Regions from separate parts of the Cytobacillus sp. Bac17 genome, predicted to be linked through region 3. Evidence: riboswitches for the same ligand, from Rfam matches in the RefSeq annotation. Region 3 holds a riboswitch; each other region holds the start of a gene.

Evidence for each region. A riboswitch is a leader RNA that binds a small molecule or an ion and turns the genes downstream of it on or off. The one in region 3 is predicted to bind thiamine pyrophosphate.
Region 1: it holds a riboswitch for thiamine pyrophosphate, as region 3 does, so the genes downstream of both, NR125_RS13405 (YkoF family thiamine/hydroxymethylpyrimidine-binding protein) here and thiT (energy-coupled thiamine transporter ThiT) in region 3, are expected to answer to the same signal.
Region 2: it holds a riboswitch for thiamine pyrophosphate, as region 3 does, so the genes downstream of both, thiW (energy coupling factor transporter S component ThiW) here and thiT (energy-coupled thiamine transporter ThiT) in region 3, are expected to answer to the same signal.

What each region holds. Positions count from the first base shown of each region.
Region 1 covers NZ_JALJRC010000009.1:139,129-142,403, forward strand. Annotated here, with positions in the region: gene NR125_RS13395 (coproporphyrinogen III oxidase) at 1-546, opposite strand, end outside; gene NR125_RS13400 (Cof-type HAD-IIB family hydrolase) at 762-1,628, opposite strand; TPP riboswitch at 1,858-1,959, shown strand; gene NR125_RS13405 (YkoF family thiamine/hydroxymethylpyrimidine-binding protein) at 2,048-2,653, shown strand; gene NR125_RS13410 (ECF transporter S component) at 2,655-3,251, shown strand; gene NR125_RS13415 (ABC transporter ATP-binding protein) at 3,235-3,275, shown strand, end outside.
Region 2 covers NZ_JALJRC010000016.1:69,286-72,560, forward strand. Annotated here, with positions in the region: gene NR125_RS17965 (alpha-hydroxy-acid oxidizing protein) at 64-1,173, shown strand; TPP riboswitch at 1,302-1,418, shown strand; gene thiW (energy coupling factor transporter S component ThiW) at 1,531-2,019, shown strand; TPP riboswitch at 2,169-2,270, shown strand; gene tenA (thiaminase II) at 2,330-3,019, shown strand.
Region 3 covers NZ_JALJRC010000017.1:45,068-48,342, reverse strand. Annotated here, with positions in the region: gene NR125_RS18435 (MATE family efflux transporter) at 27-1,367, shown strand; TPP riboswitch at 1,419-1,521, shown strand; gene thiT (energy-coupled thiamine transporter ThiT) at 1,588-2,187, shown strand; gene NR125_RS18425 (hypothetical protein) at 2,287-2,556, shown strand; gene NR125_RS18420 (hypothetical protein) at 2,676-2,915, shown strand; gene qoxD (cytochrome aa3 quinol oxidase subunit IV) at 2,991-3,275, opposite strand, start outside.

The DNA of each region.
Region 1 (3,275 bases), on a different contig from region 3:
GCAGAATGGAATGCCAATATATATGCTGACTTCATTTTTTAAGTTATAAAGATCCGGTACGACAGCAAGCTGCCTGTCTACGATATTCTGCATAAGCTGGATCTTTTCATCTGTAATCAAATACTCTTCCTTAAGCTGCTGATGGGCTTCATGGAGAGGTGTCTGATGCTGTATGGCACGGTGAAGCAATTTTGTGGGACGTACCCCAGTCAGAATTCCCCACTTCTGGGTAATGCCTGTCCATTCCTGCAAAACAGTCAGATATACGTGGGATACTGCATTTTTTATTTGTTTAAAATTCTCTTTTTCTGTCTCAGACGGTACGAATTCCTTCTCAAAATTCGCTGAATGATTCTTGCCATCTTTATCAGAAAGCTCTGCAATGGCTTTAATGTGCTTTCCATGTTCAAGCTGAAGATTAATTGTAAGGTCGGCTGCATCATTCTCACCCAGCATCACTTCACATTCTTCAAAAAAGAGGTTCCCGATCAGCCGGAGCGGACGATGGAAACGTTCATCCTGTACACCTAAAATTGAAATGTTCAAATTGATCACCTTTTTTAGAAAATATATTAATCTGCCGATGTCTTTGTTTTCTTAGGGGCAGCTGCATAGTGTCTATTTTTCATGTTGACAAACTTCTTTTAGTGTACAGAAATGGGGAAACAAGGTCAATATAAGGGAAATGATTCCTAATGGATACCCAGTATCGCAAAGCAAAAAAAGAGCCGATTTACTAATCGAGCTCTCTTTGATTGATTTTATTTTAATAGATTCATTTTCTTCAGGAAATCAATTGGATGCTGTTTGCGGAAATGTTCTTTGACCATGTAGCTTACACCGTTCTGGTCATTGGATCGTGTCAGCCAGTCTGCTGCTTTTTTGACTTCGGCAGGTGCATTACCCATAGCCACACCGAGGCCGGCGGCTTCAATCATTTCCAGATCATCCTCCGAGTCGCCTATAACGACCATTTGGTTTCGGGAAATTCCGAGATGTTCACATAAATAGAGCAAACCATTCAGCTTTGAAACTCCGGCAGGTACAATATCCATCCGCAGATCACTTAACTTAATGACTTCTACATTTTCAAACATGCCCCTAATGGCTGCCTGGGCATCCTCAAGGTCGTCTTTATCTTCAAAATACACTTCAATTTTTGGCGGTGTGACCGGCTCATCTAAAATGGTGTCACTTAATGAATCCACAAATTGCTGCGAGTAAAAAATGGGATCGCCGGTTGTAAAAACAGTTTTAGCAAGCATATTGGTATTGAGCTTGGTTTTGTTGGCAAGGGAATATTTTTCGTGCACCAGCCTGATTTGACAGGTAAAGCCTTCAAGCAGGCGCACGATTTCAAACGTTTCATCTTCCTGTATCCTTTTTACAAATATCGGCTTTTCCTGAGAAGCTGCAATATAAGCTCCCCTGTGTGTGACCAGCAAGGAATTGATTTTCAATGCTTTGGCCGCTTTTTTCGCGGATGGAAAGCTTCTGGATGTGACAAGTGTTACATAAATTCCTTTTTGCTGCACATATTCAATCGCTTCTTTTGTTGATTTATGAAGTCTTCCATTTGATTGGAGTAGTGTTCCGTCAATATTTAAAGCAAGCATTCTATATATCATCCAATTTGCCCCCTATTCTCGGTGTAAAATTGTCCTATTACACTTTTATGAAGGGAAGGATTGGATTAGAACATGACATGGACAATGCAGAAATTTTTTCATAGCTTATCTGTGTTATTGAAGGCGTTTATCTGTTTTCATAGATCATTTGATTTAAAGAATTGTAAATTAGTCATTTACAATTTGGATGCTCCGTATTAAGATGGAGTCAATAAAAACTGCATATCTTATTTTGCACTAGGGGAGCTTTTAGGCTGAGAAGAACAATCCGTTCTGACTCTTATCACCCGATCTGGATAATACCAGCGTGGGGAAGTGCAGGTGAACGGCTATCATTTCTAGTGTATTGATATCATTCAACTGCATTTCCTTTTGGGAATGCAGTTTTTTAATTTTATATAAACCAGGAGGATGGCAAAATGCAGGAAAATTTCTTATGCGGAACAAGCGAGATTACAGGGTGCAGGTTTTCGATTTATCCAATGACTGACAGGTTTGTGGATGTTATTTTATCTGCTCTAAAAGAAGTGGATACAAGCAAGATATGGATGGAAACAGATGATGTGAGCACTTGTGTGCGCGGCAGGTCCATTCATGTTTTTGATGTAGTCAAAGCGATTTATCTTGAAGCTGCTAAGCATGGTGATCATGTAGTATTTAACGGCACATTTTCAAATGGATGCCCTGGCGATACTGCCGGAGATGCTTATCTTGCTGAAAATGAAGAGAAGGCGAATGAAAAAAAATCTGCTGGAATCAGCCAGGAAGTCGCTGTCCAGTTCGCACTTTATCCGATGGGGATTCCTGGATACATGAACGTCATTATGAACCAAGTCGAGCTTGCAAAGGCTCAGGGAACGTTTACTGAAGGAGTGCATTATGCTTCAAGATTAGATGGGAATGCACACGATGTTTTTAAAACGCTGGAAGATGCTTTCGAAAGCTGTAAGAAAAGCGATTCCACTCATATTGTCATGACGGTTAATATGTCTGCAAACAGTCCTTCCAAAAAGGGGGCTGTGTAAAATGCTCGAAAAATGGAAGCTTCGTGAGGTCATTGTCCTATCTGTACTCGCTGTTGTGTTTGCAGTTGTATACCTGGTGTTCATGCAATTTGGCAACGTGTTATATGGGATGTTTGGCTTAATTGGCTTTGATCTGATTTTTGGCATTTGGTTTATTGTTTCAATCATCGCAGCGTACATAATCAGAAAACCCGGAGCAGCCTTTTTATCGGAAACCATCGCAGCGGCCATTGAAGTCATGATTGGCAATGCAGTAGGCCCTCGCCTGATTCTTTCAGGCATGATTCAGGGGATTGGAGCAGAAGCTGTTTTTGCGGCAACTAAATGGAACAATTACCGGACATGGGTTTTAATTGCTGCCGGCATGGGCTCTTCTGTTACGAGCTTTATTTGGGGCTATTTCATTTCCGGCTACGCAGCCCTCTCACCCGGTTATGTAACTGCCATGTTTTTTGTGAGACTGGTTAGCGGTGCTTTGCTCGCTGGATTGCTGGGGAAATGGCTGAGTAAGAGTCTTGCTAAAACTGGGGCATTAAACAGCTTCCCTATCGGAAAAGAGCTGAGAAGGGAAAAATCACAAAATGGCATTTCAGCATAACCAGCCTTTATTAATAACAGAAAA
Region 2 (3,275 bases), on a different contig from region 3:
GTTTCATAAAATCTGAAAAAGTGTTATTATTTTCAATAAATTCAAAAAAGGCAGGGCTGGAATATGGCAAAAGTAGAGAATATTAGTTTCGCAGAAAACTTTCCTATTTCATTTAAGGAACTGGAAGAAGAAGCAGAGAAAGTGATGGGAGCTGGCGGATTTGGCTATGTCCAATCAGGAGCCGGGGGAGAAGAAACGCTGAAAAAGAATATCGAATCCTTTGCAAAATACTCAATTGTACCGAGGATGCTTAGAGATGTATCAGTGCCGGATATAAGTGTGAATTTATTTGGAAAAACGTATCCCTATCCAGTATTCCTTGCACCTATAGGAATGCAGCGTCTTGAACACAGTGAGGGAGAGCTTGCATCTGCCCGGGCGGCAGCTTCGTTTGGAATTCCTTTTATCCAGAGCACGGTATCCAGTTATTCCATTGAAGAAATCGCAAATGCAACAGGCACGAGTCCAAAATGGTTCCAATTATATTGGTCCAATTATGAAGATACTGCGTTCAGTATGGTGCGCCGGGCGGAGGAATCAGGCTATGAAGCAATTGTGTTAACAGTAGATACGGTGATGATGGGGTGGAGGGAAGCTGATCTAAGAAACAATTTTTCACCGTTAAAGCTTGGCTATGGAAAAGCAAACTATGAGAGTGACCCGGTCTTTATGGCCACTCTCCATGACGGTGATGTAGTTCAGGGAATCCTTGATAATATCCATCATCCAACCTTGAGCTGGGAGCATATTGCTAGGTTAAAAGAGAAAACAAATCTGCCGATTCTATTAAAGGGTATTCTCCATCCCGAAGATGCCAGGCTGGCCGTTGAAAAAGGGATAGACGGAATCATAGTCTCCAATCATGGCGGCAGGCAGCTTGATGGAGTGATTGCGGCGATTGATGCGCTTGGACCGGTTGTGAAGGAAGTCAAAGGAAGAATTCCAGTATTGTTTGACAGCGGCATTCGCCGCGGTTCCGATGTGGTCAAAGCACTGGCATTAGGAGCCGACGCAGTTTGCCTGGGAAGGCCGTATGTGTACGGTTTGGCCATTGGCGGGCAGAATGGAGTTGAAAAAGTACTTGCCAACTTTATTGAAGAAACAAAAGTGTCACTTTCTCTGGCAGGAGTCGGGAGTCTAAAGGAAATGGCAAGTCTGAAGCTACTTCGATAGTTTCTCAGCAGAAATCGAAGAGCGCTTAATACATTGATTGCACCAAGAAAAGTATATAAGCAAAAAGATTGATGACAGTGCCGGAATAATTTGTTAAGCTTGAGATAGCTTATCAAACTAAATATCTATGCAGCTACTAGGGGTGCCCCGAATGTGTGGGCTGAGAGGAAAGCGCGTTATAGCTTTCTGACTCTTATGGACCTGATCTGGTTAATGCCAGCGGAGGGAAGTAGGATTTGACTATATGTCAATTCATATACTTAAACCAAGCCAGGTCCTTATGGGAATCTGGCTTTTTTGTATACATACTTCCCATCCTGATAAGCAATCAGGCGGCCCTTTAGAAAGGAGGTTTAGATGAACAGAACCCGATTGTTAACTACGATGGCTTTATTTGTAGCAATTGGGACACTGGGATCCCATTTGCTCTGGTTTCCGGCAGGCATAGCCAAGGCCTATCCGGTGCAGCATGCGGTGAATGTATTGGCAGCGGTGACGCTTGGCCCCCTGCCTGCAGCAGCTGTGGCATTTATGATTGGCCTGCTTCGTAATTTGCTTGGATTCGGGACGCTGCTTGCGTTTCCAGGCGGCATGATCGGAGCGTTTTTGGCAGGTGTGCTTTATTTGAAGTTCGGCCGGAAAATATGGGCTGCTGTAGGAGAAGTGGTAGGTACCGGCATAATCGGTGCATTGTTTGCAGTCCCTTTTGCAAAGGTTCTCATGGGAAGCGCAGCTGGGGCATTCTTCTTTGTGCCGCCATTCCTGGTCAGCAGTATTGCCGGTGCGGCCATAGGCTGGATGGTTTTGGCAAAGGTTAAAGAGAAGAATCTGGTTCAGAATATGTGATGATTTTGAGCTGGCGAAGCTAGATGAGTAAGCAGCATAGTAAAGAAATCTGACTTAATGAGCGATTTTCAAGAGTTATAAGCGAAATCCCAAATTTATGAGAGAAAAACGTCAAGTTAGAAAGTCGGTAAAAAACAATTAAAATGTTAGAAAACTGCTAGGGGCGCTACGGCTGAGATAAGGAGCTTTTCCTTTGTCCCTTGGAACCTGATCTGGATAATGCCAGCGCAGGGAAGCAGTGAGGACCTCGTTTTATATCCTCATGCTTTTTCCCCGGCAGCTTCTGTAATTAATAAGGAGGCTATTTTTTATGACTTTTTCAGAGATTCTGCGCAAGGAAAATGAAGATTTGTTTCAGCTGATATTTGAGCACCCATTTGTCCAGGGGATCGGGAGAGGGGACGTGCCGAAAGAGGCACTGGCCCATTACATTAAAGCGGACTTTGAGTATCTGAATGCGTTCATGCATATTTATGGGATTGCCATTTCAAAGTCAGCAGAGCGTAAGGATATTGCATATTTTAATCAGCAAATAGAATTTGTATTGAACAGCGAAGTACATCCCCACCATAATTTTTGCCAGCAGATTGGCGTGGATTACGAAGCATTGCAGGGCTATCCGCTCCCTCCAACAGCTGATCATTATGTTAAGCATATGATGTATCATGCCCACACAGGCGGCATGGGTGAAATCCTTGCTGCATTATTGCCTTGTCCATGGACTTATTGGGAGATTGGGCTTGAACTCATGAAGCAATATGAGCCAGATGAGAACCATCCGTTTTATCCATGGATCTCTTTTTACGCAAATTTAAGGGTCGAAGCTGTGACCATGAATATGAGAAACCGTTTGGATGAGCTTGCTGATGCGGCATCACCGGAAGAAAGGCAGCGAATGAAGGATGCTTTCCGAAAAAGCTGCCAGCTGGAGCTTGGCTTCTGGGAGATGGCTTACACCTGCGAAGAGTGGCCGGCAGGCAATCCTGCAGCAGTAAGATAAGAAAAGCGCAAGCGCCTCGCTCAAAAAGGAACGCAGGCTAAGAGCGCAACGTCCTCCCAAAAGCTACCGCTTTCGGTCGTGCGATGTATCGCTGCCGTAGCTTTCCTTGTCCTGTGGCAACGTCTGCATGACCCACATCCTCCCATAATCTGCCGCTTTTGGTCGTGCGATGATTATGCTGCCGAAGCCTTCCTTGTCCTGCGGGCCTCAGGGATAAGACGGTTCCTTATGGCCCCGGGTTCCTAGGAGCCGGAGC
Region 3 (3,275 bases):
AAAAAATATGGGAAAAAGGTGTAAAGATGGCACAGCAGGATTTTACAAAAGGAAATATATTCAAACAGCTCTTGGTGTTCTCAACTCCAATCATGCTCACTAATTTTCTGCAGGTTTCCTATCAATTTATTGATAGTCTGTGGGTTGGGAATCTGCTTGGGGCCGACGCATTGGGAGCTGTGGCGGTGTCCGGCACTGTAATCTTTACAGTTCTTTCTTTTATCATTGGAATAAACAATGCGGCGTTAACGATTTTATCCCAGCAAAAGGGTGGGGATCATGAAGAGGGGCTGAAACAATATTTGAATGCCTTTACCGTCATTCAGACAATTATGTCAGTTGCTCTTGGAATAGCCGGATTCCTGTTTGCAGAAAGAATTTTGGCCATAATGGGCACACCTGCAGGAATGGCTGAAGGTGCAGCATCCTATTTGCAGATTAACTTCATTGGTATTCTGTTTTTATTTGGATACAATTTTATAGGAACCGTACTCAGGGCGCTCGGAGACAGCAAGAGTCCACTGTACTTTGTCCTGATAGCAGTCGTATTAAATGCAATCCTGGACCCTCTTTTTATATCTGTATTCCAGCTTGGTATTGATGGGGCAGCTTGTGCTACGATCCTTTCACAGGGGTTCGCATTTATGATCGGAATGATATTCATACTCCGCAAAAAGCTGGCGCCGTTCACTATTCCTTCTTGGCCGCATAAAGAGGAAGCGGCATTAATTTTCAAGCTCGGCATCCCTTCTGGACTTCAAATGACCGTTATATCGGCTGGTGTTATGGCTATTATGTCTGTCGTCACCTCTTTTGGCGATGACGTGGTTGCGGGATTTGGTGCAGCTCAGCGTATTGACAGCATCATTATGCTTCCTGCGATGGCATTGGGGACTGCAGTCAACAGTATGGCCGGTCAAAATATAGGGAGAAATCAATGGGAACGGGTTCATCAAATCGCCTTGTACGGAGTCATTTACAATCTTGGAATCATGTTTATCATCGCTTTTGGTACGGTCCTATTTGCAGAACACGGGGTGCGCCTGTTTATACAGGATAAAGAATCAGTTCAGTATGGCACTGACTATTTAAAGATCATTGCCTTTTTTTATCCGCTCCTGGGCATTAATTTTATATTGAATGGTGTGGTAAGAGCTTCCGGTGCGATGTTTCAAGTGCTCATACTGAATATCATTTCATTCTGGATCCTGCGCTATCCTTTAACATTCCTATTTTCAAAGTTTATGGGTGATAAAGGAATTGCTGCAGGCATGGGGATAAGCTTTGCTATAAGCAGTGTCATCGCCTTTATGTATTACCGTATCGGAAAGTGGGATAAACAGGCTATATTTGGAGAGGGAAAATAATCCTTTTCACTTTCATTTATTTCATTTATACTAAAATTGGATAATACAATAACGTGCCACAAGGGGAGCATTCTGCTGAGAGTGAATAGTTCGCTGTTCTGACCCTTTGAACCTGTTAGATAATGCTAGCGCAGGAATGTGGAATAAAAGGCGGAAGGGGTTTTTCTGCCTGCTTGTTCTCCCTTGGGGTATCGTCATACGATTATAGGGGGATTTTTTTATGAAAAAATTAAGCCTGACGGCGATGATTGAAGCTTCATTTTTTGCAGCATTTGCTATTATTTTGGATTTCCTTCCATCTATTAAGCTGTCGCCTTCCATTTCAATTTCTGCTGCGATGATTCCCATATTCATTTTGGCATTCAGATGGGGCTTTAAAGTCAGCTTCATTGCCGGTCTATTATGGGGAATATTGCAGATTGCCATGGGTGATGCCTGGATTGCGACTCCGCTTCAGGCATTTATTGAGTACTTTGTGGCATTTGCCTGTATCGGTTTTGCCGGTTTGTTTTTCCGACCAATTCAAAATCAGCTGCGCAGCGGAAACAAGAAAAAGGCATTGGGCTGGGTTGTTTTAGCTGTGTTTGCCGGAAGCCTTGCCCGGTATTTCTGGCATTACATAGCAGGTGTCCTTTTCTTTGGGAGCTATGCGCCGGAAGGGATGTCACCGGTTCTCTTTTCCTTCCTGGCAAACGGTGCAACCATGCTCGGAGCAGCTATTCTCTGCTCGATTTTAGCAGTATTAATTATATCTTCAGCTCCAAGATTGATCATAAGAAAAACGGATGAAGTTATTCAATCACAAAAACGCGCTTCCTAATATAATCAGCCTCTTTGGAAATTTCCAAAGAGGTTTTTTCTTATTTTAGGAAACTGCTCCTGAAAAATGGGTATATTACTCAAAAAGGGGAGTGATTGTTTGTCAAACACATTGCAGGGCAATATTATTACAGGTGTATATGATGCAGAAACCAGTGCCTTTGAGATCCAGAAGGTTAAAAATTTCAGCACCCAGTCTGTCCTTAACAAAAATCAATGTGAAAATTTGTATAACTATTTATCCCTTCATGAAGAGGATGAGGGAGGACAGATTATTACACTTTACGATCAAATGCCATTAATGCTGACCAGGCAGGAAATAGGCAATTTAAAGAAAGATTTGGAGAACATTAAAAAGCTATATCAGTAGAAAATTGCTTTGCACCTTTGCAAAGCTTTTTTTGCATAAATAAATTTGACAATTTTGTGACAAAAAGTTTGACAAATTTGTGAACATAGTTAGAATATTAAATAAAAGGGGATGAAAATATGACTTTAAAACAGCAAAAGGTGCTGCATTTTTTTAGAAATGTTACTGCGGCCGGTATTCTTTTAGGGTTAATTGTCTTTATTTCAAGCTTTTTTGTAAGCGGTCTCACGGGTGAGTATGTTTTATCAATCGGTTTAAGCATTATGGTATCATCCATGCTAATTTTTGGATTCGGATTTTTTATCAATGTGATGGAAGAAATGACAAAGGGCAGCAAGGGAATCAGACAATACAAATAAAACCGGCCTCCAAAAGGGAGACCGGTTTTATTATCTGGCTCATGGGATGGACAAGGCGATTCCGCTTTTCTTGAATTAATGAGCCGCGTGCCCAGAAGTGAGAACCCAAATAGAACCTACTACAATTACAATAACCATAAATACGGCATAAATCATATTAACTAAGTTCGTTTTGCCGTCTTCTCCTTCTCTTAAGTGCATGAACATGAACAGCTGCATGCCTGCCTGAATGACAGCCAGCGAGCCGATGATCCACATGATCACTTTAAAAGAGAGGTTCGTTTTTAGGGCAATACCTGCTGCTGCAAATGTCAGCACAAGGGAAACAGCAAATCCAATGACATGGCTTATAGGGAAGCT